One region of the Salinivibrio sp. ML290 genome, then DNA from elsewhere that is predicted to be linked to it. Evidence: predicted binding sites of a transcription regulator. Region 1 holds the regulator's gene; each other region holds the start of a gene.
What was found. The regulator CRP, encoded in region 1, controls carbon source genes, mostly activating them, when cyclic AMP is high. The targets are predictions, from matches to a motif close to TGTGANNNNNNTCACA.
Positions count from the first base shown of each region.

Region 2: the regulator CRP is predicted to act here: its motif matches at 1,723-1,738, upstream of cdd (cytidine deaminase).
Region 3: the regulator CRP is predicted to act here: its motif matches at 1,197-1,212, upstream of BZG23_RS13545 (glycogen/starch/alpha-glucan phosphorylase).
Region 4: the regulator CRP is predicted to act here: its motif matches at 3,545-3,560, upstream of BZG23_RS01140 (NupC/NupG family nucleoside CNT transporter).

Region 1 is NZ_MUEY01000009.1:93,993-99,625, forward strand. Features, by position in the region: gene astD (succinylglutamate-semialdehyde dehydrogenase) at 1-1,121, shown strand, start outside; gene BZG23_RS10085 (DUF1338 domain-containing protein) at 1,132-1,923, shown strand; gene BZG23_RS10090 (FAD-dependent oxidoreductase) at 1,991-2,857, opposite strand; gene crp (cAMP-activated global transcriptional regulator CRP) at 2,988-3,620, opposite strand; gene BZG23_RS10100 (phosphoribulokinase) at 3,870-4,739, opposite strand; gene BZG23_RS10105 (YheU family protein) at 4,796-5,014, opposite strand; gene BZG23_RS10110 (hydrolase) at 5,143-5,633, opposite strand, start outside.
Region 2 is NZ_MUEY01000013.1:73,513-79,145, reverse strand. Features, by position in the region: gene BZG23_RS12315 (hypothetical protein) at 265-768, shown strand; gene BZG23_RS12310 (ABC transporter substrate-binding protein) at 860-1,594, shown strand; gene cdd (cytidine deaminase) at 1,797-2,687, shown strand; gene BZG23_RS12300 (DMT family transporter) at 2,786-3,685, shown strand; gene BZG23_RS12295 (thiopurine S-methyltransferase) at 3,810-4,430, opposite strand; gene BZG23_RS12290 (hypothetical protein) at 4,638-5,036, shown strand; gene BZG23_RS12285 (hypothetical protein) at 5,072-5,503, opposite strand.
Region 3 is NZ_MUEY01000016.1:47,677-53,309, forward strand. Features, by position in the region: gene malT (HTH-type transcriptional regulator MalT) at 1-842, opposite strand, end outside; gene BZG23_RS13545 (glycogen/starch/alpha-glucan phosphorylase) at 1,349-3,799, shown strand; gene malQ (4-alpha-glucanotransferase) at 3,916-5,633, shown strand, end outside.
Region 4 is NZ_MUEY01000001.1:221,487-227,119, forward strand. Features, by position in the region: gene BZG23_RS01125 (fasciclin domain-containing protein) at 137-631, opposite strand; gene BZG23_RS01130 (hypothetical protein) at 1,047-1,352, shown strand; gene yjjG (pyrimidine 5'-nucleotidase) at 1,440-2,117, opposite strand; gene BZG23_RS01140 (NupC/NupG family nucleoside CNT transporter) at 2,242-3,474, opposite strand; gene BZG23_RS01145 (BCCT family transporter) at 4,023-5,633, shown strand, end outside.

The DNA of each region.
Region 1 (5,633 bases):
CGGGCTCACGCGAAAAAGATGTCAATGGCACGCAAGCTGTGTTGCGCCACCGTCCTCTTGGCGTCATGGCAGTCTTTGGTCCCTACAACTTCCCGGGGCATCTTCCTAATGGCCACATTGTCCCCGCGCTATTGGCGGGCAACAGTGTGGTGTTCAAACCGTCAGAGCTAACGCCAAAGGTCGCGGAAAAAACACTGGGGTATTGGTTAGAGGCGGGGCTGCCGCATGGCCTTATCAATCTGGTACAAGGTGGCCGTAATACCGGCGAGGCTTTAGCACAAGCCCGAGGCATCGACGGACTGCTATTTACCGGTAGCGCCAATACTGGCCATATCCTCCACCGCCAATTCGCCGGTCAGCCTGATAAGATGCTGGCGCTGGAAATGGGGGGGAATAATCCCTTGGTGGTCAGTAACCAGTTCGGTGATCTAGAAGCGACGGTTTATACCATTATTCAGTCGGCTTATCTCAGTGCGGGTCAACGCTGTACCTGTGCGCGCCGTTTGCTATTACCTGAGGGTGAAATGGGCGACAAGATCTTGACGCGTCTGGCGCAGTGGACAAAAACCGTACGTGTAGGCGGTCAGTTTGATGATCCGGCGCCGTTTATGGGGGCGCAGATCTCGGTCGCGGCGGCGGAGGGTATTCTGGCCACACAGCAAAAGTTGGTCGACCTCGGCGCAAAACCCGTGATTGAGTGCGAGCACCTACATGATGCGGTGATCTCACCAGGCATTCTGGATGTGAGCGGCATTCAAGAGTTACCGGATGAAGAGTATTTTGGCCCGCTTCTACAAGTACAGCGTTATCACGATATGGCCGATGCGGTGACCAAAGCCAATGACACCCGTTATGGATTGTCTGCCGGGCTTATCAGTGAAGACGATGGTGAATGGCAATATTTCCTTGACCATATTCGTGCAGGGATTGTTAACCGCAACCGTCAATTGACGGGCGCTAGCGGTGATGCGCCATTTGGTGGGCCGGGTGCCTCAGGGAACTTACGCCCGAGTGCTTACTATGCAGCGGACTATTGCGCCTATCCGATGGCGTCAATGGAAGGGGAGCAGGTGGTACTGCCCGAAACGTTCGCCCCCGGTATACCGACTCAACAGGACTAAGGAGAGCAACATGGACAGTGGCCAAGCGTTATTCGACAAACTGTGGCAGGACTACATCAACCGTCTGTGCCCATCGGCACATAAGGTGCATGCCTTATTAGAGGAAGGGCAACCTTTGATCAATGATCATATTGCCTTACGGACATTTGGTTTGGCTAAGGTTGGGCTAAAGGTACTTGCGCGTCCATTTCTCGCCTTGGGGTATCAGCAAAAAGGTGACTATACCTTTGAAGCGAAAAAGCTCAATGCTTGTCATTTTGAGCACCCCGATCCTCTGATGCCGAAAGTCTTTATCAGTGAGTTGATGGTCGAGCAATGCTCGCCCGCGCTTCAGGCGATTGTTGAGAAGCTGGTGGCACAGGTCGATGAGTCGTCACTCACAGGTAGCGATTTTCTCCATCAGGGTCGTCTATGGGATATTGATTGGGCAACCTATCAAACGCTTGCCGAAGAGAGTGAATATGCGTCTTGGGTCGCTGCACACGGCTATGGCGCCAACCACTTTACCGTGAGTGTAAATCAGCTTAATGCACATGATGATTGCCAATCGGTGAACAACACATTGCGTGACAATGGCTTTGCGATTAACGAGTCAGGTGGGGAAGTCAAAGGTGATGCATCTGTGTATCTGGAGCAATCCTCTACCATGGCGGATCGTGTGCCGGTTGCTTTCTCTGATTGCACGCAAACCATCCCAGGTGGCTTTTACGAGTTTGCTAAGCGGTATGTGTTGCCCAATGGTGATCTCTATCAGGGCTTTGTGGCTGCTTCGGCAGACAAAATTTTTGAAAGCACCCATTAGTGCGTCACGCATTGCTTATCGACATCATGGCAAGAAGGGAGCGTGTGATACGCTCCCTTTTTATTGTCTATTGGACCTCGATGTCGAGCCAAAACGTGTCTGGAATCGCTTGTGTTTCGTTGCTTAAGTGAGGGTTGTCAACTCGGATGACAGTACGCTCACCAATGTTGGCCTTTTCAAAGGTTTCCTTAACTAAAGGCGCATTATTGAAAAACTCAATAAATGATCCGTCTTGGTATGCCGATTCAAAAGCGCCATTTAACATCTCGGCGACGTCAGCGTGCTGCGGAGACACAAACAGGAACATTGGGAAGCGATAGATCAGCATCAGGTGAGGGTCAACTAACAGATTACCGTATTGCGGCCGCTCGGCTAATTCACTAAAAGGCTCAATCAAGGCTCGAGGGAAGAGATCGGCACGGCCTGTGTCAACCACTTTGAAAATGTTTTCAAAGCTCGATATCTCACGTACCCGAAATCCTGCTGACTTGAGCACTTTGACGTCGGCCCAGCCTTGTCCCTGAATCATGGTAAGAGACTGCAAATCACCCGCGCTATTTATCTGAGCGAGTTGGGGCTCAGTGGCTTGGTTGGTAATAAACAGGCGATGGCCGAGTAAACCACGAAACACGGGATAGCGAATGGGGATCAGTTCCGATTCCAGTGTACGGTCGGCACCAAGCCAGTCGACAGTGAGCTTGCCTTGCTTGAGCATCTCCACTTTACGAGACTGAGAGCCAATTTGGCCGTCAAAGGCTTGTAAGGTGACAGATTCTCCCGATTTTTCAGCAAGAAATTCAATCAGCTCAATGGCATAGAGGTCAAGCGCTGAGCCAGCGCGTGGCTCGGGGTGTACAATCGTGGTATTGGATGCGGCATGGACTGAAAACACAGAGAGCGCGAGGGCGGTGAGGGCAGTTATCACTTTTTTCATAAACGACACCTTGTTAATTTAGTGTTAACAATATCGTTTTGAGTTTAGAAGCTATCCGCGTGCTTGCCAGAAAGTGGAGATAAAAAAACCGACGCCAGGGCGTCGGTTGGTGATACAGAGAGCGGCGCAATTAGCGTGTGCCGTATACCACGATGGTTTTACCGTGTGCGGAAATGAGGTTTTGCTCTTCCAGCATTTTTAGAATACGTCCCACGGTTTCACGCGAACAGCCGACAATTTGGCCAATTTCCTGACGGGTGATCTTAATTTGCATACCGTCAGGGTGTGTCATGGCATCTGGCTGCTTCGCCAAGTTCAACAAGGTTTGCGCAATGCGCCCTGTGACGTCCAGGAAGGCGAGATCCCCTACCTTTTGGCTAGTTACCTGCAAACGACGCGCCATTTGTGAAGACAGGCGCATTAAGATGTCAGGGTTAACTTGGATGAGCTGGCGGAACTTCTTAAATGAAATTTCTGCCACTTCACACGGTGATTTAGCGCGAACCCAAGCAGTGCGCTCTTGGTCTTCTTCGAAAAGCCCGAGCTCACCGATGAAGTCACCTTGGTTAAGGTAAGACAGGATCATTTCCTTGCCTTCTTCATCTTTGATCAGTACGGCCACAGACCCTTTCACGATGTAATACAAGGTCTCCGCCTTCTCACCTGCATGGATAAGCGTGCTTTTAGACGGATACTTATGAATATGACAATGTGAAAGGAACCACTCGAGTGTAGGGTCTGTTTGAGGTTTTCCTGGAACCATATAACTTATTTCCTCTGCATGTGTTGCCCGGCAACAACGTCCTATCTTTGTCTGAGGGGTAACCCATCAGATCATTGCACAGAATACGAAGTCTGAACGCGGGCTACAAGCTCACTGTATGTTAACAAGAGTGTATCTTTTTTTGTTGGTGATTTCTTGATTTTGATCTAGGCCAACCGCCTAAAAATCTGGCAAAAACGTGGCTAAGATCACGGCTTGAGAAGTAATACATCATGGATGCGCTACGCCTTAGCCAATCTTGCCTTTTTCTATCAATTGTTGGATCAATGGACGGATAATCAATTCCATCGCAAAGCCCATTTTTCCCCCAGGCACCACTAAGGTGTTATGCCGTGACATAAACGACCCAGTGATCATCTGCAACAGGTAGGGGAAGTCGACATTTTTCATCCCACGAAAGCGGATCACCACAAAACTCTCGTCCAAAGACGGGATCCCTTTGGCATTTAATGGGTTTGAGGTATCTACCGTGGGAACGCGCTGAAAATTGATATGGGTGCGAGAAAATTGCGGAGTGATATAGTGCAAGTAATCATCCATTGAGCGCACAATCGAGTCGGTCACCGCTTCACGAGAGTGACCTCTATCGCGCGTATCGCGGACAAATTTTTGAATCCACTCTAAGTTGACGATGGGCACCATACCTATCAAGAGGTCGACGTGTTGCGCAACATTGACGTCACCGTCGACCACCCCGCCGTGCAATCCTTCGTAAAACAATACATTGGTATTGTCGGCCAAGTCTTGCCATGGTGTGAAGGTACCAGGCATTTGGTTATAGGGCACCGCTTCATCAAAGGTATGTAAATAGCGACGGTATTTTCCCGTGCCTTGGTCGCCATACTCACGAAAAAACTGCTCTAGTCGAGGGAAGTCGTTGGCGGTGGGGCCAAAGTAGCTGATATGCTTGCCTTGTTCACGCGCTTTACGGATCTCCACGTCCATTTCGGGACGAGTAAAACGGTGAAAGCTGTCCCCTTCTAGCCAGGCCGCTTTGATGTTCATCATCTGGAACATCTTACGGAAGGCCTCCGAGGTAGTGGTGGTACCGGCTCCTGACGAACCAGTAACCGCAATAATTGGATGTTTAGCCGACATGACGCGCCCTGTCATTCAGTCTGAATTTGTATCGCGATACGGCGTGTACTGCGATGCTAAGAGCCGAGTGCTGCTTTACGACGAATATCCACTGTCTCGTGCAACTCGGAATACACAATCACGGCGTCTCCGGATTGTAATTGTTGGCGAACATCATCAACTTTTTGTGCAAAGCTGACTTCTTGCTCACCATAATCGGTTCCTTCCCGTAATACAAAGTGCTCAATTAACGCTGTCAGTGTTTCGTCGGGAATCGACTGCCATGGAACCATCATACTACATCACCTTTTATTTATCTCAGGATGGCACGCGAGGGTGCGTGATGCGAATGTTGTGAATTGGCTCGCATTTTACCCGATCATACCAGTAAATGCAGTGGTTCTCTTTGATTCCTTTGATGGCACTAACGTGCCGTCTTGCTCAGTGACTCATGCGGCAAATAAGACGCTAACCAGCCGGGCACCGCTTGCTCAAGCCACAACTGAGGTTGGCGCCAGCTTCCCGTGACAAAACCAACATGGCCGCCATGCTCTGTGAGTTGGTAGTCGATATTGGCGGGTAAGGGGGACGTTGGGATCACCGCGTCGGTCATAAACGGGTCGTCTTTGGCATGAATGATGGCCAGCGGTGTCTTAATGGCATTAAGCACGGAAAGGCCGCTGCAGGCACGGTAATAATGGTGTGCATCGTCAAAGCCATGAAGCGGGGCAGTGACAGTTTGGTCGAACTCAAACAACGTATTGATCGTTGGGCGTTCTCCCGCATGCCACCGGCCGACTTGCTGATGACGGGTCAGCTTTTCAGCAAGGGTTTGTCGCATCGAGCGCAACAAATAGGCTTGATAAACACGGGAAAACCCTTTCTGGATACGCATCGAGCACGCGGCTAGGTCAA
Region 2 (5,633 bases), on a different contig from region 1:
CACGGTTGCTAAAGACGCATCGCGAATACACCGTCCGGTCAGTAAGGCGATCGACCATCACTCCGACCTTAGTCTACCTATCAGGTAGCGGTGGTGGACAGGTTTGGTCGCCTTTTGTTTTTAACGTCATGTTTTTTAAGTTATTAACTAGCAATGCTGACACACTGCCCACTTTGTCCTACCAAAAAAAAGATAGCTTGACCAGTTGCAGTTCTGTGATTTGAGTCCACACTTTTAAAAAGGATGTTGTTTGGAGTGTGGGCAATGATGACAACAAAAGTAGATACGCGCTGTTACCGCTTTCCCGAGGTTGATTTTGAACCAGAAAGCCGTACGTTATATTGGGCCGATGACACGATGACGGTTCTCTCTTACGAAGAGTCTCGTTTACTCGAGATGCTTTGCTACTATGCCGGAGAGGTACTCTCTAGCCGCACCTTATTCAAACAAGTGGCCTTGCCCGACAGCTCATTTGCCCAGCATCAAAGTGTGGTGACATCATTAATGGCCAAATCCTACCGCAACGGCAAAAAATGCCTTCCCTTTGAGGTAGTCGGTGAATTTGGTTTTCGTGTGTCGCTTCCGCAGCAAACACTTGCCAAACGTCCAGGACGAGCAGCAAACGCTGCATCACAGACGCCTCCACCGTCTTTAACGCACTCAACGACCATTGAAGAGTCGTCGTTTAGTATCGCTAAACCACTCACGATCCTGGTCACGGCAGCGGCGGTCATTATTGGCATGACAGCATTATTGACTCAAGCTTAGCGTGTTTGATGCCCGTGGTGCGCCACGGGCGTGTCGTGTTAGGTCGTCGTTTTTGCTTTGTCCATCGGCTTTAAAATCTGAGAGAGAGATAATGCCACGCCGCTATTTACCGCTTCTGTTGTTTATCACGCTGCTCAGCCTCTCCACCCCTACCCGAGCCACCATTGAACAAACCTATGTCGCACACCTTGGCGAACTACCTGGCTTGATCAATTTGGACGGTAGCGGCGCGTTTGTCGATTTCGTCCGCTATCTTGATGAGCAAGACCCTAGCACCAAGATTACTATCGAGGTGTTCCCTATTCATCGCGCGATAAACAGTGTCGCACAAGGGCGAGCCGACTTTGGTTTACCCGCGGTGCGTCCGACGCGGGAAGTGTCCACCTTGCCTTTCGACTTTAGCGAGGTGTCATTTGGCCAGGTCACGCATGTCCTTTACACCAATAAAGCGCTCCCGCTCTCGGTCAAAGCGCTGTGGGCAACCCCCTCGCGCTATACCATTGAAGCCGTCCCCTACTATATGCCTTTTAAGGTGCAACGCTCGCACAGTATTAAACAATCTTTGTTGCGCTTGGCCGCGGGGAGAATTGATGGTTTCGTTTGGGCGCAAGAGGAAGCTGACATGGCACTTAAAGAGCTAGGTTTAACCATGATCAAACGCGCACACTTTGCTGACTTCCACGATGTCTTCATCATTCCTAAGGGCGAAGCGGGCCGAGAAATCGATGCGTATCTCACACGACTGATTACTCGCTTGCGTGACCAGGGCGATCTCGCGCGTGAGTATCGTAAGGTACATCGCCCCTATGTCGATTGGCAGCCATAATGCATCAACCGTCTTTCGGCTCGCGGACGTGTCTGCCTACGCACGTCGTCATGATGGCCACATTAAGAGGCATAAAAATATTGATGTCACTCTAACTTTCAGCAACAAATCTGCTCTTGCAAAACATGCGTGATATTACTCACACAATTATTGAAAAGGCTTCTCTACACTGTCCTCCCGTTAACGATAAAGAAGAGATGCTATGCGAACCGCACTAACTGACGCACTGACACAATTACCCGACGCYCTACAAAGCGTCGTCTCTGATTGGATAAATGACGCAAACTTTGGTGCTACCTTCACACCAGAGCAGGTGGCGCAGATGGAATCTGCCAGTGGCCTTAACGGCGCCGCACTGCGTCTTGCTTTATTGCCTTTGGCGGCGGCCTATGCGGTTACCCCCATTTCTCAGTTTAATGTTGGTGCTATTGTCCGTGATGAAAGTGGCACCCTGTATTTAGGCGCAAACATTGAATTCACCGGGGTGCAGCTAGGGCAGACAGTGCATGCCGAGCAATGCGCTATCAGCCATGCTTGGACAAAAGGGGCAAAACGCCTCACCGATATTACGATCAATTACAGCCCATGTGGTCACTGTCGGCAGTTCATGAATGAGCTCAATGGCGCTGAGTCCTTGATCATCCAGCTGCCACAATCCAATCCGAAAGATTTGCACACCTATCTACCCGAGCCGTTTGGTCCTGCCGATTTGGGGATTGACTCTCGCTTATTGACTGACGAGTCCAATCAATTATCAACGGATGATATCGATATTCCATTGCTAAAAGCGGCCGCTGACGCCGCTAACCGCAGTCACGCGCCCTACTCAGGTAACTATAGCGGGGCCGCGGTTGAAACCAATGATGGCGAATTTTTCTCTGGCATGTATGCCGAGAACGCGGCTTTTAACCCAAGTCTTCCGCCTCTTCAGGTTGCATTAATTGCGGTCAATATGGCGGGCTACCATTGGACAGACATTCGCTCTGTTGCGCTGGCCGAAATGGCAACGAGTACAGTCAGTCACCTTGCCGATACCCAGGCAACACTGGATGCCATTGACCCAGATATTCCCTTAGTGTATTCAACCCGCTAAGCGCCCTCCTTATTTGTCCGGCCCTCAGGGGATTTCAGGTCGCCCTGAGGTCGGATTTGCGCTACTATCCGTGCGTCTTTTTTCGGATAGTCACGGCAATGAAACAGATTCATAATCCACTCCAAGGTGCGGCCTGGATGCTGACCGCAGGCCTGTGTTTTGCCCTCGTTAACAGCCTGTCTCAGTACGTTAGTTTTAAAATGGGCTTACCCTCTACCACGGTTGCCTTCATTCAATACGCCATCGCCTTGGTTGCGATGATCCCCTGGTTGAAGCAACTCGGGATCCGTCAAGCACTCAAAACCCAACACCTTGGTCAGCATTGTCTGCGGGTGTTTATCTCCGTGATTGGCATTCAACTGTGGCTGTGGGCGCTGGCCTACCCAGTGCCCATTTGGCAAGGGATTGCGCTATTAATGACCTCACCGCTATTCGCAACGGTAGGCTCTGGGCTGTTTTTACAAGAGCGAGTGGGGATCGCACGCGGTCTTGCGACGCTCGCTGGGTTTTGCGGCGCCATGATTATCCTCGAGCCTTGGTCAAATGCGTTCACTTGGGCAACGTTATTGCCTGTCGGTGCGGCGTTTTTCTGGGCCACCTACTCGCTGATGGTGAAACGTTTATCCGCTTATGACCCTCCCACCACCATAGTGGTATATCTACTTTTGTTGATCACGCCCTTTAATTTGCTACTCGCCGTGCCTGATTGGACGCTCCCTCAGACATCCACTGCTTGGTGGATGTTATTTGGCGCCGGCATACTGACCGCCCTCGCACAGTGGGCCATTGCCAAGGCATATGCTGTTTCCGATGCCTCTTTTGTGCAGCCTTTTGATCACGCTAAACTCCCTCTTAACGTCCTCTTTGGTTGGCTGGTGTTTAGTTGGGTTCCACCCGGCCGACTGTGGTTAGGGGCAGGTATTATTATTGCAGCGGTCTTTTTTATTACTCACTGGGAATCACGCCAATACACGCAGGCAAAAAATAAGCTCGCATAGTCGGTTTGTCAGTTTCTACGCTTTCTTGCCCACTAAGACGGCTGCTTACGCCGTCAAAGAGCGTGCGACGTCAAAGAAAAGGGGCCGTCATGGCCCCTTGACACATTCTCACCCACATCGGCCACTACGACGCCGCTGCTTTGATTAACCACACTTGTTCACCACGCTCGCCGTCGGGTTCCGTGTGTGTCTCGAGCAACCTGATGTCTAAGCCTTGGAACGCCTCTTCTACCACCGACGCATCAATGGAAAATGGCGGCGTGTCATCCGTTTGCGGATAAAATAAGGTAATCAGCAGCAAACGCCCTCCAGGTGCCAGCAAGGTTCGAATATGGCTGACATACTGCGCGCGCATAGCAGGCGGCATGGCCACCAAGGCGGCGCGATCATAAATCAATGGCATAGGACTCAGGCGCGCGGTAAAGAAATCGCCATTGATCAGCTCCAGTTCATCAAAACAATAGTGCATATGCCCTGATGGGGCGCGATAAACCTGAGGGGTATATAAGTTTTCCGAGAAAAACGCACGCACTGCGATCTCACTAAGCTCGACGCCAATCACATGCTGATGTTTTTCAGCTAGCCAGTTGAGATCGATCGACTTTCCGCAAAGGGGCACCAAAACCGTTTCGTCACTTTGTGGGGCCAGTGATGACCAGTGGCGGATAAGCATCGGGTGTACCGTATCGCGATGAAAGCCTATTTGGTTTTCAGCCCAGCGCTGATGCCAGAACGCTTGTTCCATGCTCTCTCCAACGTGATGAAAACGGTGATTTTAGCAAGTTATTTCCCCAAACTCACTAACGTCGAGACTCAGGCGCGTTAGCCGCTATTATCGATCTTGATCACAAACTAGCCACTAAGTGACTTGCGAGTGACGCCACAAAACATTACTGTTTAAACATACAGTATTGATTATATATACAGGTGCTTTATGTACGTGACGTCCAATATGTCAAATCAAGCTAAGGTTCAGTCTCCCGCGCGTGTCACGCCATCATCTTGCTATCATGCTGCTTTTACCGCCGCCACACAGGTAAACGCACACTGGCAAGCGACCTTACGCGCGATTGCACTGCAAGCACGCCAGCCCAAGTGGGTCACGATCATTAATCCTCCTCGTGCTTTAAATGCGGCACAACTTAGCCTCTGGGGCATTAATGCGAATCAGGTACGAGTGGTCCATCGCCAAGCAGGGTACGATGATGAAGCGCTTATTGATGCGGCGTTAGCGGCTGACACCTCATGTGCCATTATCGCCTTTACCCCAACAGACAAGCCGTTCAATTACTGTGAGCAAAACAAACAAGGGATCGCGCGCGTCGATCCCGCCTTTATCCAGCGTCACTAATTCACGCAGTATCAATAAGTTGGGATGATGGCTGATTAGGATTGAGGATTAAGACCTGAGGGTAGCGTTAGACGAACCCATTCACGGTTCTCATTGCTGTACTCAATTTGCGCATCGGTTTGCTGGCTAATCGCCTCCATTTGTCGATATTCAAGGGCATAAGGCATTAAAATCGTTAGCTCTTCAATGCCTTGTTGACGCGCAAGACGTGCCAGCTGCACCAAATTGGCCGTATCGGTGTTACGCACCGACATCACGCGAGTGGCTTGCTGGTATAGCTGCTCTTGTGCAGAAAGCGGAGACACTCCATCACTGGCTTGATGTTCAAGCACAGTCGTAAAGATGGGTAATAAACTGCGAAAAATATCGGTAAACGTCCAGTTTGGTTGCTGACTCTCACACAAAAAGTGGGTGTAGTCGAAAACGACTTCTGTGGGCGCTTTCAGCTGGGTTGACAGCACATCCATGGCTTACCTCCAGACAGAAAATGAAATAGACACTCCCACTATAGGCAGTTTTAAACGTATGTCTGGAAGATCGTACAGTATTTTGCGCTTGATCATGCTTTAGCTAAGGGAATGCGCAATAAAGACAAAC
Region 3 (5,633 bases), on a different contig from region 1:
TTGAACATTTCTAACACTGAGACTTTCATCAGAAACTGACGTGTCTCCGTGTCAAGCAAGTCGAAGACTTCTTCCGCTAGATAGTCCCAAAGATGGGCATGGTTAAATTCTGCACACGAGGCGGCGCTTTGCATTAGCGTGCGTTTTTGGTGCTGCGCTTGAATGGCGATCAGTTGCAGCGCGGATGGCCAACCTTCGACGTAGGTACATAAGGCATTCGCGGTCGATTCATCGACGCCATCGTCGATACGTTGGTTGAAAAACCGGGTTGTCTCTTCGTTATCGAACGCGAGAAGCTCGTTGCCTATCTCGATCATCAGGTCTCGCACGCGTAAGTTCGCGGTGCCCAGTGGTGGGTTAGCGCGTGACGTCACCACTAACGTGAGGTTCTCTGGCATGTGCTTGATGAAAAAGCGCATCGCTTCATGGATTTCTTCGTTATCAACCAGTTGATAGTCGTCCAGCACCAAATAGCTGGTGGCGTGAAACCCGGCCAGTTCGGCAAAAACATCAGACAAGAGCGCACGAAGTGATGAGAATTGGCGTTTTTCCGCCAGTTTTATAGTATTGGCGCAGCCTTCTTGGGTGGCTTGGTGCAACGCTTGTAATAAATAGTTTATGAAGCGAAAGCTGTCGTTATCACTGTCATCAATGCTAAACCAACCGACATTGGGTTGATCGGCGAGCCACTGGGCAGCCATGGTGGTTTTGCCATAACCGGCCGGAGAGCGAAACAGCACCAGCTTATAGTGGGGGGCTTGTTGTAAAATATCGAGCACTCGCGGGCGCAATATCGCGTTATAAAGCCGTCCAGGCCGAGTCAGCTTTGATGGGATCCACATAAGACACTGTCCTTCACTACAAATGCGGTGCGTCATCTTTGGTGCGCACCTCTGTCCTGATTGCAGTGTATGTAACTTCAAAGACACAAACTATGATCTATCCCTGATCTCTTAACGGGTGCCCTAATTTAGTGCAACTACGCCTTATAATTGTGATAAACGTCACTTAATTGCCTTGTTCTTGGCTTTTTTTATCGTCGGTGTACACATTGATGTTGGTTTGTRAGGGGTTAATTTGCGCTAGCGCACAAAAATCACCAAAAGCTAGACGGTTTTTTTCATCGCCGGCTTAGACAGGCTTTTGTCTCATAGCGTGATGAAGATCACCAGTCAGTGGGCTGTACTTCATTTTGATGAGAGCCCGCTCACTGTTGATGTGTGACCTGGCTCTCTACGCCCTGTGGTCTCCTCCTTTGATGAGAACGACGTGGGAGGATGTTTGCCGTGCTCGGGTTGGGCAGGATGACTAACCATCAAGGTTTCATTCCATTATCGAGAGCAACGACATGACACCAAAACAGCAACATGCGTTTGATAAAAGTGCGTTTAAAATCAGTATGGTTCAACACTTAACCCAGCTAGGTCACGCACCAGATACTGCTCAACTGCGTGATTGGTACCTCGCGCTGGGCCGTGCATTAGCCGAACACACGACGAGTGACTTGGTGGCCACTGAACACGATCAAGCCATTAAACAAGCGAAAAGTGTTAACTATTTATCCCTCGAGTTCTTGATTGGTCGTTTAACCGGGAACAACCTCATTAGCATGGGCTTGTACGATGCTATCGCTGAGGCCGTGAGTGAGCTTGGGCTTGGGTTAACGGATTTACTCGAACAAGAGCGTGATCCGTCTCTGGGTAATGGCGGCTTGGGACGTCTGGCGGCCTGTTTTATGGACTCTTTGGCGGCACAGCAGTATCCGGCAGTGGGTTACGGATTACATTATGAATATGGGCTTTTCCGTCAGTCTTTTCATGAAGGGGCGCAGCAAGAGGCACCTGATGCATGGCGTGAGCCAGAAGGCTACCCTTGGGAACTGGTACGTCCTGAATTATCCCAAATTATCGGCTTTTATGGCCATGTTGAGGTCGTTGAAGAAGCAGGGCATACCTATCGTCAATGGGTTCCGAGCTTGAAAATCCAGGCAATGCCTTGGGACTTACCCATTGTCGGTTACCAAAGCAACACCGTTTACCCATTGCGTTTGTGGGAAGGTCGAGCACTGACACCGTTCGCGCTTGATGCTTTTAATGCAGGCGACTACACCCATGCTCAGCAAGCTGATATCGATGCGGGTAATTTGACCAAAGTCTTGTACCCGAACGATAACCACGACGCAGGTAAAACGCTGCGCTTGATGCAGCAGTACTTCCACAGTGCCGCCTCGGTCGCAGATATCCTCCGTCGTCACCTAGAGGCAGGTCATGCTCTAGCGGCGTTGCCAGAGTATGAAACCATTCAATTAAACGACACCCACCCCACCATCGCGATTCCTGAGCTGATGCGCGTATTGCTGGATGATTATCGTCTGGGCTGGGATGAGGCGTGGTCAATCGCCAGTCGTACTTTTGCTTACACCAACCACACCTTACTGCCCGAAGCGCTGGAAACCTGGAGTGAGGCGTTGATTGCGCGCTTGCTGCCGCGTCATATGGAGATCATTTTTGAGATTAACCATCGCTTCATGCAAGAGGTAGAAGCGAAGTGGCCCGGCGATGTGGCGAAAAAGCAGGTGTTGTCAGTGATTGACGACAAAGGTGAGCGCATGGTGCGTATGGCGAATCTATGTGTGGTTGGCTCTTATGCGGTAAATGGCGTTGCGGCGTTGCACTCTCAGTTAGTTAAGCGTGATTTATTCCCAGAGTTTGACGCGCTATACCCAGGCCGCATTCAAAATGTGACCAATGGCATCACACCGCGTCGCTGGTTGAAGTTCTGTAACCCTGACTTGTCCAACTTGATCAGTGAAAAAATCGGTGAGCAGTGGCCAGCGCAATTAGAGCAACTCGAGCAGATTGCTCAATACGCCGATGATACTGCGTTTCAAAAGACATTCATGGATGTCAAAAAGCGCAACAAGCAGCGTTTGGCAGGATGGGTCAAAGAGCACCTCGATATTACCCTCAATACCGATGCGATTTTTGATGTACAAATTAAGCGTCTGCATGAGTATAAGCGTCAGCACCTTAATCTGTTACACGTGATTTCGCTCTATCAGCGTTTGCTTAACGAGCCAAACTTTGACATGGCGCCACGAGTGGTCTTTTTTGCCGCGAAAGCCGCGCCTGGCTATGAATTAGCAAAATCGATCATCTATGCGATTAATAAGGTCGCTGAAACCATTAATAATGACCCACGAGTCGGTGACAAGCTCAAGGTCGTCTTCATTCCTGATTATCGTGTCAGCATGGCAGAAATCATTATTCCGGCTGCCGATGTGTCTGAGCAGATTTCTATGGCCGGTAAAGAGGCGTCTGGCACGGGTAACATGAAAATGGCACTCAACGGCGCGCTTACCATCGGCACCATGGATGGCGCTAACGTGGAAATCCGTGAAGAAGTGGGTGACGATAATATCTATATCTTCGGCTTAGATGTTGATGGTGTCACCGAATTACGCCAAAAAGGCTATCAGCCTGAAGCGGTCTATCACAGCCAGCCCCTATTGAAGTCTGCCTTGGATAGTTTGTTGGATGAGACGTTCACGCCAGGTCAGCCAGGGGCCCTGCGTCCTGTGTTTGACAGCGTGATGGGTAGCGGCGACCCGTACCTGTGTTTGGCTGACTTTGCCGATTACGTGCGCGCACACAATGACATTGACCGTGATTACCGTGACGCGTCGCAATGGGCACGTAAAGCGATTCTGAACACCGCGCTGGTCGGTAAGTTTAGCTCAGACCGCTCAATTCGCGATTACGTTAATAACATTTGGCAGTTAGAAGCGATTAAGCGCTAACTGCAATATAACGGGTTAACAACCTTATCGGTGGCAAGGAATGAGCCTTGCCACCTAACAATAATGACAACAATATTGCCCAATAAAAGAAGGGGGCAGACCCCTCGGAGAAAGCGATGAAAGAATCTGCATTGAAGACAGTCGCACAAATGGCCAACCTCGCTGATCGCTATATCAGTGCATGGGGCTCAGAAGCGGCTGTGCCGGACAGTACCTTACATGACTTACTAACGTCACTTGGCTATGACACACGAAACGACGAGGCGTTATTGGCGTCGGCGGAGAAAAAACACAAAGCGGATGTGCTCGCCCCTGTGCAGGTGGTGCAGGAGAATGAGCCGGTTGAAATTGCGCTTCATTTAGGTACCAGTGCGCGAGAAAGTGACTTTAGTTGGCGTTTGGAAACCGAACAGGGCGAATGCTTTGAAGGTTACTTACAGTCACAAATCGTTCGCGATGAGCGCAGTAATGGTGGCCCATTGGTGTTTAGCCTGCCTTGCTCCCTACCGTGGGGCTATCACCGCCTTTCCGTGATACGTAAACGGCGCAAAGCCCCGTATCAAATGACACTCATCATGGCGCCCACCCAATGTTATAAGCAGCCAGAATTGGATCAACACAAGAAAATGTGGGGGCCGAGTATTCAGCTCTACACACTGCGTACCCCTCATAACTGGGGTATCGGTGATTTTGGCGATCTCAAACAATTGGTCAGTGAGCTCGCGTCACGCGGTGCGGACTTCGTTGGCCTTAACCCTATTCATGCGTTGTTCCCTGCCAATCCAGAAGCCGCGAGCCCGTATAGTCCGTCATCACGCCGCTGGCTTAATCTTTTGTATATTGATGTGAGCAACGTTCGAGAGTTTTGTTTGAGCGCCCGTGCCCAGCAACTCGTGGGCAGTGCCGAATTCCAGCGTCGCCTGCAAGCAGTACGCGACACGCATTGGGTCGATTATAGTGAAGTCGCCGCCTTAAAGATGGCCGTACTACCGCTTTTATTTCAAGAGTTTAAGCAACGCGAGCTACTGCAACAGACACGACGTGGCCGTGCGTTTTTAGACTTTATCAAAAAAGGGGGAGAGAGCTTAAAACAGCAAGCCACCTTTGATGCCTTGCATCAATATTTACGCGCGGAAGACCCTCATGCTTGGGGCTGGCCCGTATTCCCTGAAAAATATCGTCGCTATGAAAATGCCGCGACGCAAGCATTTATCGAGCAGCATAGCGATGATATCCAGCTGTACATGTACTTACAGTGGATTGCCGAAGGTCAAATGGAAGAGGTACAGGCCATTGCTGAAGAGCAGGGGATGTCGTTGGGCTTGTACCGTGATCTTGCTGTTGGGGTGTCTGATGCGGGTAGCGAAACCTGGTCGGATAATTCACCGTTAGTACTGGATGCTAGCATTGGTGCGCCGCCGGATGTGTTGGGACCTCGGGGGCAAAACTGGGGCTTACCGCCATTTGATCCGCAAGCGCTACAACATACCGGTTACCATGCCTACATCGAGTTGTTGCGGGCCAACATGCGCCATTGCGGGGCTTTGCGTATCGATCATGTACTGGGCTTGCTGCGCTTATGGTGGATCCCTAAAGGAAAGAATGCCACCGAGGGCGCCTACTTGTACTATCCCGTTAAAGACATGCTCGCGATTTTAGCGCTTGAGTCTCACCGTCATCAGTGCAGTGTGATTGGAGAGGACTTGGGGACGGTACCAGATGAAATCGTTGATCTGCTTGCTGACGCGGGTGTGCATTCTTACAAGGTCTTCTTCTTTGAAACCTCGGCGGATGATGGTGGGTTTATCTCTCCGGCACATTACACCGAGCAAGC
Region 4 (5,633 bases), on a different contig from region 1:
TGTCTATAGACAGATGAATAAAACAGCCTGCTCCAAGAGCAGGCTGTTTTTTTTACGTATCTATGTGTGTACCGAGGTTTGGTGCCTCACTCATATCGCCTCACGAGCGACCTTGTTGAGCGAGATGGACAAAGTACTAGGGCATTATCACGGTATCAATCACATGGATTACGCCGTTGGAGGTCATGATATCGGGCTTGACGACGGTAGCGTTATCGATTTTGACATCCCCGTACGATGTTTTGATCATTACGTCACTGCCTTGCACTGTGGTCGCGGAAGACATTCCCATCACTTGCTCTGCCGTTACTTTTCCAGGGACGACGTGGTAGGTCAGGATCTCGGTGAGTTTGTCTTTGTTTTCTGGCTTGAGTAGGGTGTCCACCGTGCCGTCAGGTAACTTATCGAAAGCCGCGTTCGTGGGGGCAAAGACGGTAAACGGGCCCTTTCCTTTCAATGTATCAACAAGGTCCGCGGCTTTAACGGCTGCCACCAATGTTGAAAAGTCGTCATTTTTCATTGCTGTATCAACAATGTCATGCTCACCTTTGTGGTGGGCAGCGACGGCGTTTCCCATCCCAACCAGCAATGTCGCAGTGATGGCTAATTTCGTGATCGTGCGTGTTAACATCATTGTTCTCCCTTTTGCGTTCGTTTCCCCACCCAATAAGTTGCCTTATTACAACCCTTGGTGACGACTTGGGAAGTATCAACTTGTTGCAAGGGTGAAAACGAGGACGGAAGCGAAGTCGATCACTGGTAAGGAGAATATTCCCCATCTTCCTCTTTTCTACGCCTAATAACCGCCGCCGTCTTGTGAAATTTTTCGAACGAGTCATTCATATTATTGTGATTGTCGTCACGGTCTGTCAGGCGTAATCTCATTCTCGTTCCACGGCAATAGCGCAATGACAATGTCGAACCGTGATTGCGCCTTGATGAGTCTCTGGAGACAGATTTTTAGAAATGGAGACATTGAGGTGACAAATCACCGGCACAATTTGCGTTTAATAGCTGTCAACCCATTACGAAAGAGGAAACAAACCATGAAAAAACTTGCTGCAATCTTTGCCCTAACGTTCGCTTCAACGTCTGTCATGGCTGGTGGTCTGAACCTCGATGTAGACCCTGCAGAAGGGGGCGCTTGGGTAACGGTCACTGAACAAGGCCAAGCGGTAAAAGGCGCTAAAGTCGCCAATGAGTCGGGTCTTGATGCGAAGGTAACGGATGAGTCTGGTCGTGTATTTATCCATGCTCAGAACCAAAACAGCCGCTCAATAAACTTTGTGGCTAGCACCGATCAAGGTGAGCGTGTAGAGCAAGCCGCATTCATCAAAGGCGACCACAGCTAAAAGACGCGCGATTGAGTTCAAGCCGCCGTTAACAATGGCGGTGCCGATAAAAAGAGAGCATGTTTGCTCTCTTTTTTTTGTCACTGTTTAGGTTGGCAGTAGCCAATTTTTTAATTGATGTAGAGAGTCAACTTGGTGTGTCGGCGCAATATCTTCAGGGACTGGGGTATTATCAACATTTAGCCAACACGTATCGATGCCGGCTTGCATGCCACCGAGAACGTCAGAATGTGGGTTATCACCCACCATCAAGATTTTCTCTTTAGGCGGATGCCCCATTTTTTCAAACGCATGTTCAAAGATACGTGGGTCAGGCTTAGCGACACCGACCTGCTCAGAAATGACCAACGTAGAGATCGCCGCCTTCAATCCTGTTTTTTCTAAACGGATATCTTGTAAAGCCGTAAACCCGTTGGTGATGATACCAATATGAGCATGCGGGGAAATGGCGTTGATGAGTTCCCGAGCCCCTGGCAATGGTTCACAGATGTCTGCCATGGCATCTAAAAAACCTTGGTTTAAGGAAGAAGGGGCGACGTTTAAGCGCTTTCCCCAGTCCGTGAAGCGTTCGGTCTGTAGAGTCTGGGCATCAATTTCCCCATTTTGATACTGTACCCACAGTGGTTTATTGCGTGCGGAGTATTCGGCAAACGCCTGCTGATCAAAATCGACATCGTAATGCGAGAACAGACGTTGTAAGCCGGAGAACGCATCAAAGTGAAACAAGGTCTCGTCGGCATCGAATAAAACCCATGGGTATCGCATGTTATTACATCTCTTTACGTGAAGTTAACTAAGTGTAACAGAGTGCCAGTGCGGTTTTCGAGTCCATTTTTGTTTACTCACCGTCCATGGTGATAAACAGCGTGAGTGGTCGCGAGCGCATACGCTATGAGAATGACAAGGAAAGGTAGAGACCTGCCAAGGTCGCACTCATCAGGTTGGCGAGTGTCGCCGCGAGAATGGCTCGCATACCAAGTGTCGCAATATCGCCCCGGCGTTCGGGTACGATGCCGCCTAGGCCTCCCATCAGCATGGCAATGGAGGTCAAGTTGGCAAAACCACACAGCGCAAACGTCACGATAGCTTGACTGTGGGCGGATAATTGGCCTTTTAAGTTCATAAAATCGGCAAAAGCAACAAACTCGTTCACCGCGATTTTTTTACCAATCAAGGTGCCTGCGGTCATGGCTTCATGCCAAGGAATGCCAATTAACCAAGCCACCGGCGCGAACAGGTAGCCAAACAGCCATTCAAGGCTCAGCTGAGGCAGGTTCAAAAGAGGACCAAGCTTACCTAACCCACCATTGATGAGCGCAATCATACTGATCACGGCCAATAAACTGGCACCCACTGCCATGGCGATTTGTAAGCCACTTAAGGCGCCTTGCGTGCCGGCATCAATCAGGTTCACTGGTTTGTCCTGTGTGTCTTGCACTGATTGATGTTGCGTCGGGGTCATCGGTGTTTCGGTTTGTGGCACGATGATCTTGGCCATCATGAGTCCTGCCGGTGCCGACATAAACGCCGCCGCAATAAGGTACTTCATTTCCACACCGAGCCCTACATAGCCTACCATGGTGCCGCCAGCCACTGAGGCGAGCCCACCCACCATGACAGCAAACAGCTCTGAGCGTGTCATGGCAGCAAGAAAAGGCCGAACAACCAGCGGCGCTTCAACAGAGCCAACAAAAATATTGGCGGTGGCAGACATTGATTCTGTACGCGACGTGCCGAGTACACGTCGTAGTAGTCCACCAATCAGGCTAATGACCCATGTCATGACCCCAATGTGGTACAGCACAGCGATCAGTGCAGAGAAAAAAACGATGGTGGGCAATACATTAAAGGCGAATATAAAACCGAGTTTGAATTTAGCGAGATCGCCAAAGAGGAACTCTGCGCCTATGTCACCAAAGCTGATGATCGCAGAGACGGTGTCAGACGCGTTGGCCAAAATACGCTGGCCAAGGGGAACCGAGATGATAAAGCCAGCAAAGACGATTTGTATGAGGAATGCACCGCCAACGGTGCGCCAGTTAATCGCGGATCGATTTTCAGAAAAACCCATCGCGATAAGAAAGAGGACGCTAATCCCCAACAGGCCAATGCCAAACTGCATGATGTTGCTCCGCAAACGTTAAACTTGAGATGGAAAACGATTGCGGCGGTATTGTACGTGGTTTTTCTTATGTGACAAGTGTCACTTTGTGTGTTTTGTGTTTGCATTTTGTTTCATCAATGGTGTCTTTGATATGAGCAAGCGAGTTGCCCAAGCGTGATGACTTTCACGATCGTTATGTTTGCTTAGCAATGGTGGAAAATACGACTATGATTTTAAAAGGGTGTTAGGCGTTCTAAAACGCTATTAACCAAATTGTTTATTGTTCTGAAATAAAGAGTTCAAATAACCGGGAAAGCCAGTAAAATCGGGGCATGGAGGGAAGTTGGTGTTGGGTGCGTGGTTAGAAAGTAAACATTTGGTTAGGGGCCTAATTAAATTTTTTCTCAGATGTGGTAATGTAGTTGATTGTGTGGTGACAGCTGGTCTTTTATTGCTGGTAAAGATGGCTTGAACAGCAATGAATAATGGGCGCACCACCAACACTCACAGGCTTCCGAATAAACGGACTAAGGAGTTAACTCGTGAGCGATAAAAGCCATGAAGATATGATGACACCAGACGGGAAGGTTAACCCGATCGATACTGATTATCAGGTCGGTCAGGATAACGTGGCACTGAAACTCGGCCCGTTTGGTTTTGATATTCACAACCGAGTATTTATGGTCTCAGGGCTGGCTATTTTGGCCTTCATTTTTGTCACCCTGGCCTTTCAAAACCAAATTGGTCCTGTTTTTGGGGATCTACGTGGATGGCTAACTTCAAACCTAGACTGGTTCTTCCTTTCAGCAGGAAACATTTTTGTTATTGCCTGTCTAGTGCTGATTGCGTCTCCACTGGGTAAAGTGAGACTCGGTGGTACCGAAGCTAAGCCCGATTACAGCTACGGCGGCTGGTTTGCGATGCTTTTCGCAGCCGGTATGGGTATTGGTCTGATGTTCTACGGGGTTTCAGAGCCATTGACGCATTTCCAAACAGCGTTAGGCGGGACATCCGTAGGCGCTGATGGTCTTCGCACTGACTGGGCGCCTTTGGGTGCGGCAGCCGGTGATACAGAGGCGGCGCGCCGCTTGGGTATGTCTGCCACGATTTTCCACTGGGGCTTGCACCCATGGGCGATTTACGCGGTATTGGCGTTAGGCCTGGCACTGTTTGCGTACAACAAAGGCTTGCCTTTGACCATGCGTTCTGTGTTCTACCCACTGTTCGGTGAACGTGTTTGGGGCTGGACGGGCCACGTGATTGACATTTTGGCAATCATCGCGACCTTGTTTGGTCTTGCAACATCGCTTGGCTTGGGTGCCTCACAGGCATCAGCGGGTCTTCACTATCTGTTTGATACACCGCTAGGTGATACCACAGAAGTGTTGCTGGTAATGGGCATCACAGGCGCCGCGATTCTTTCGGTTGTGGCTGGTGTTGATAAAGGGGTCAAGCGCTTATCTGAAATCAACATGATGCTTGCGCTATTGCTGCTCATCTTTGTGATTGCAGTGGGTCCAACCATCGCTATCCTAACCGGTTTCTTTGGTAACTTGGGCGCGTATCTACAAAACTTGCCTGCGCTGTCAATGCCATTTGGCCGTGAAGATGCCAACTTTACTCAAGGTTGGACATCCTTCTACTGGGCATGGTGGATTTCTTGGTCCCCATTCGTCGGTATGTTTATTGCGCGCGTATCGCGTGGCCGTACCGTGCGTGAATTCATCACTTGTGTGTTGATCATCCCATCAGCAGCCTGTGTATTGTGGATGACTGCCTTTGGTGGCACCGCAATTGGTCAGTTCGTCAATGAAGGCTACACAGCCGTTGTGGACGCAGAGCTGTCACTGAAACTGTTTGCGATGTTAGATGATCTGCCACTAGCAGCGATCACCTCGTTTATCGGCATTATCCTGGTCATGGTGTTCTTTATCACCTCGTCAGACTCAGGGTCATTGGTTATCGACACCATTTCTGCCGGCGGTAAAGTGAATGTTCCTGTGCCACAGCGTGTATTCTGGGCCTCTTTCGAGGGCTTGGTGGCCGTTGCGCTGATCCTTGGCGGTGGCTTGGTCGCCCTGCAAGCAATGGCGGTGTCGACAGGCTTCCCATTCACGATTGTGTTGCTGGTTGCTACCGTGTCACTGTTTAAAGGTTTGGCCTCAGAGCCTCGTGCT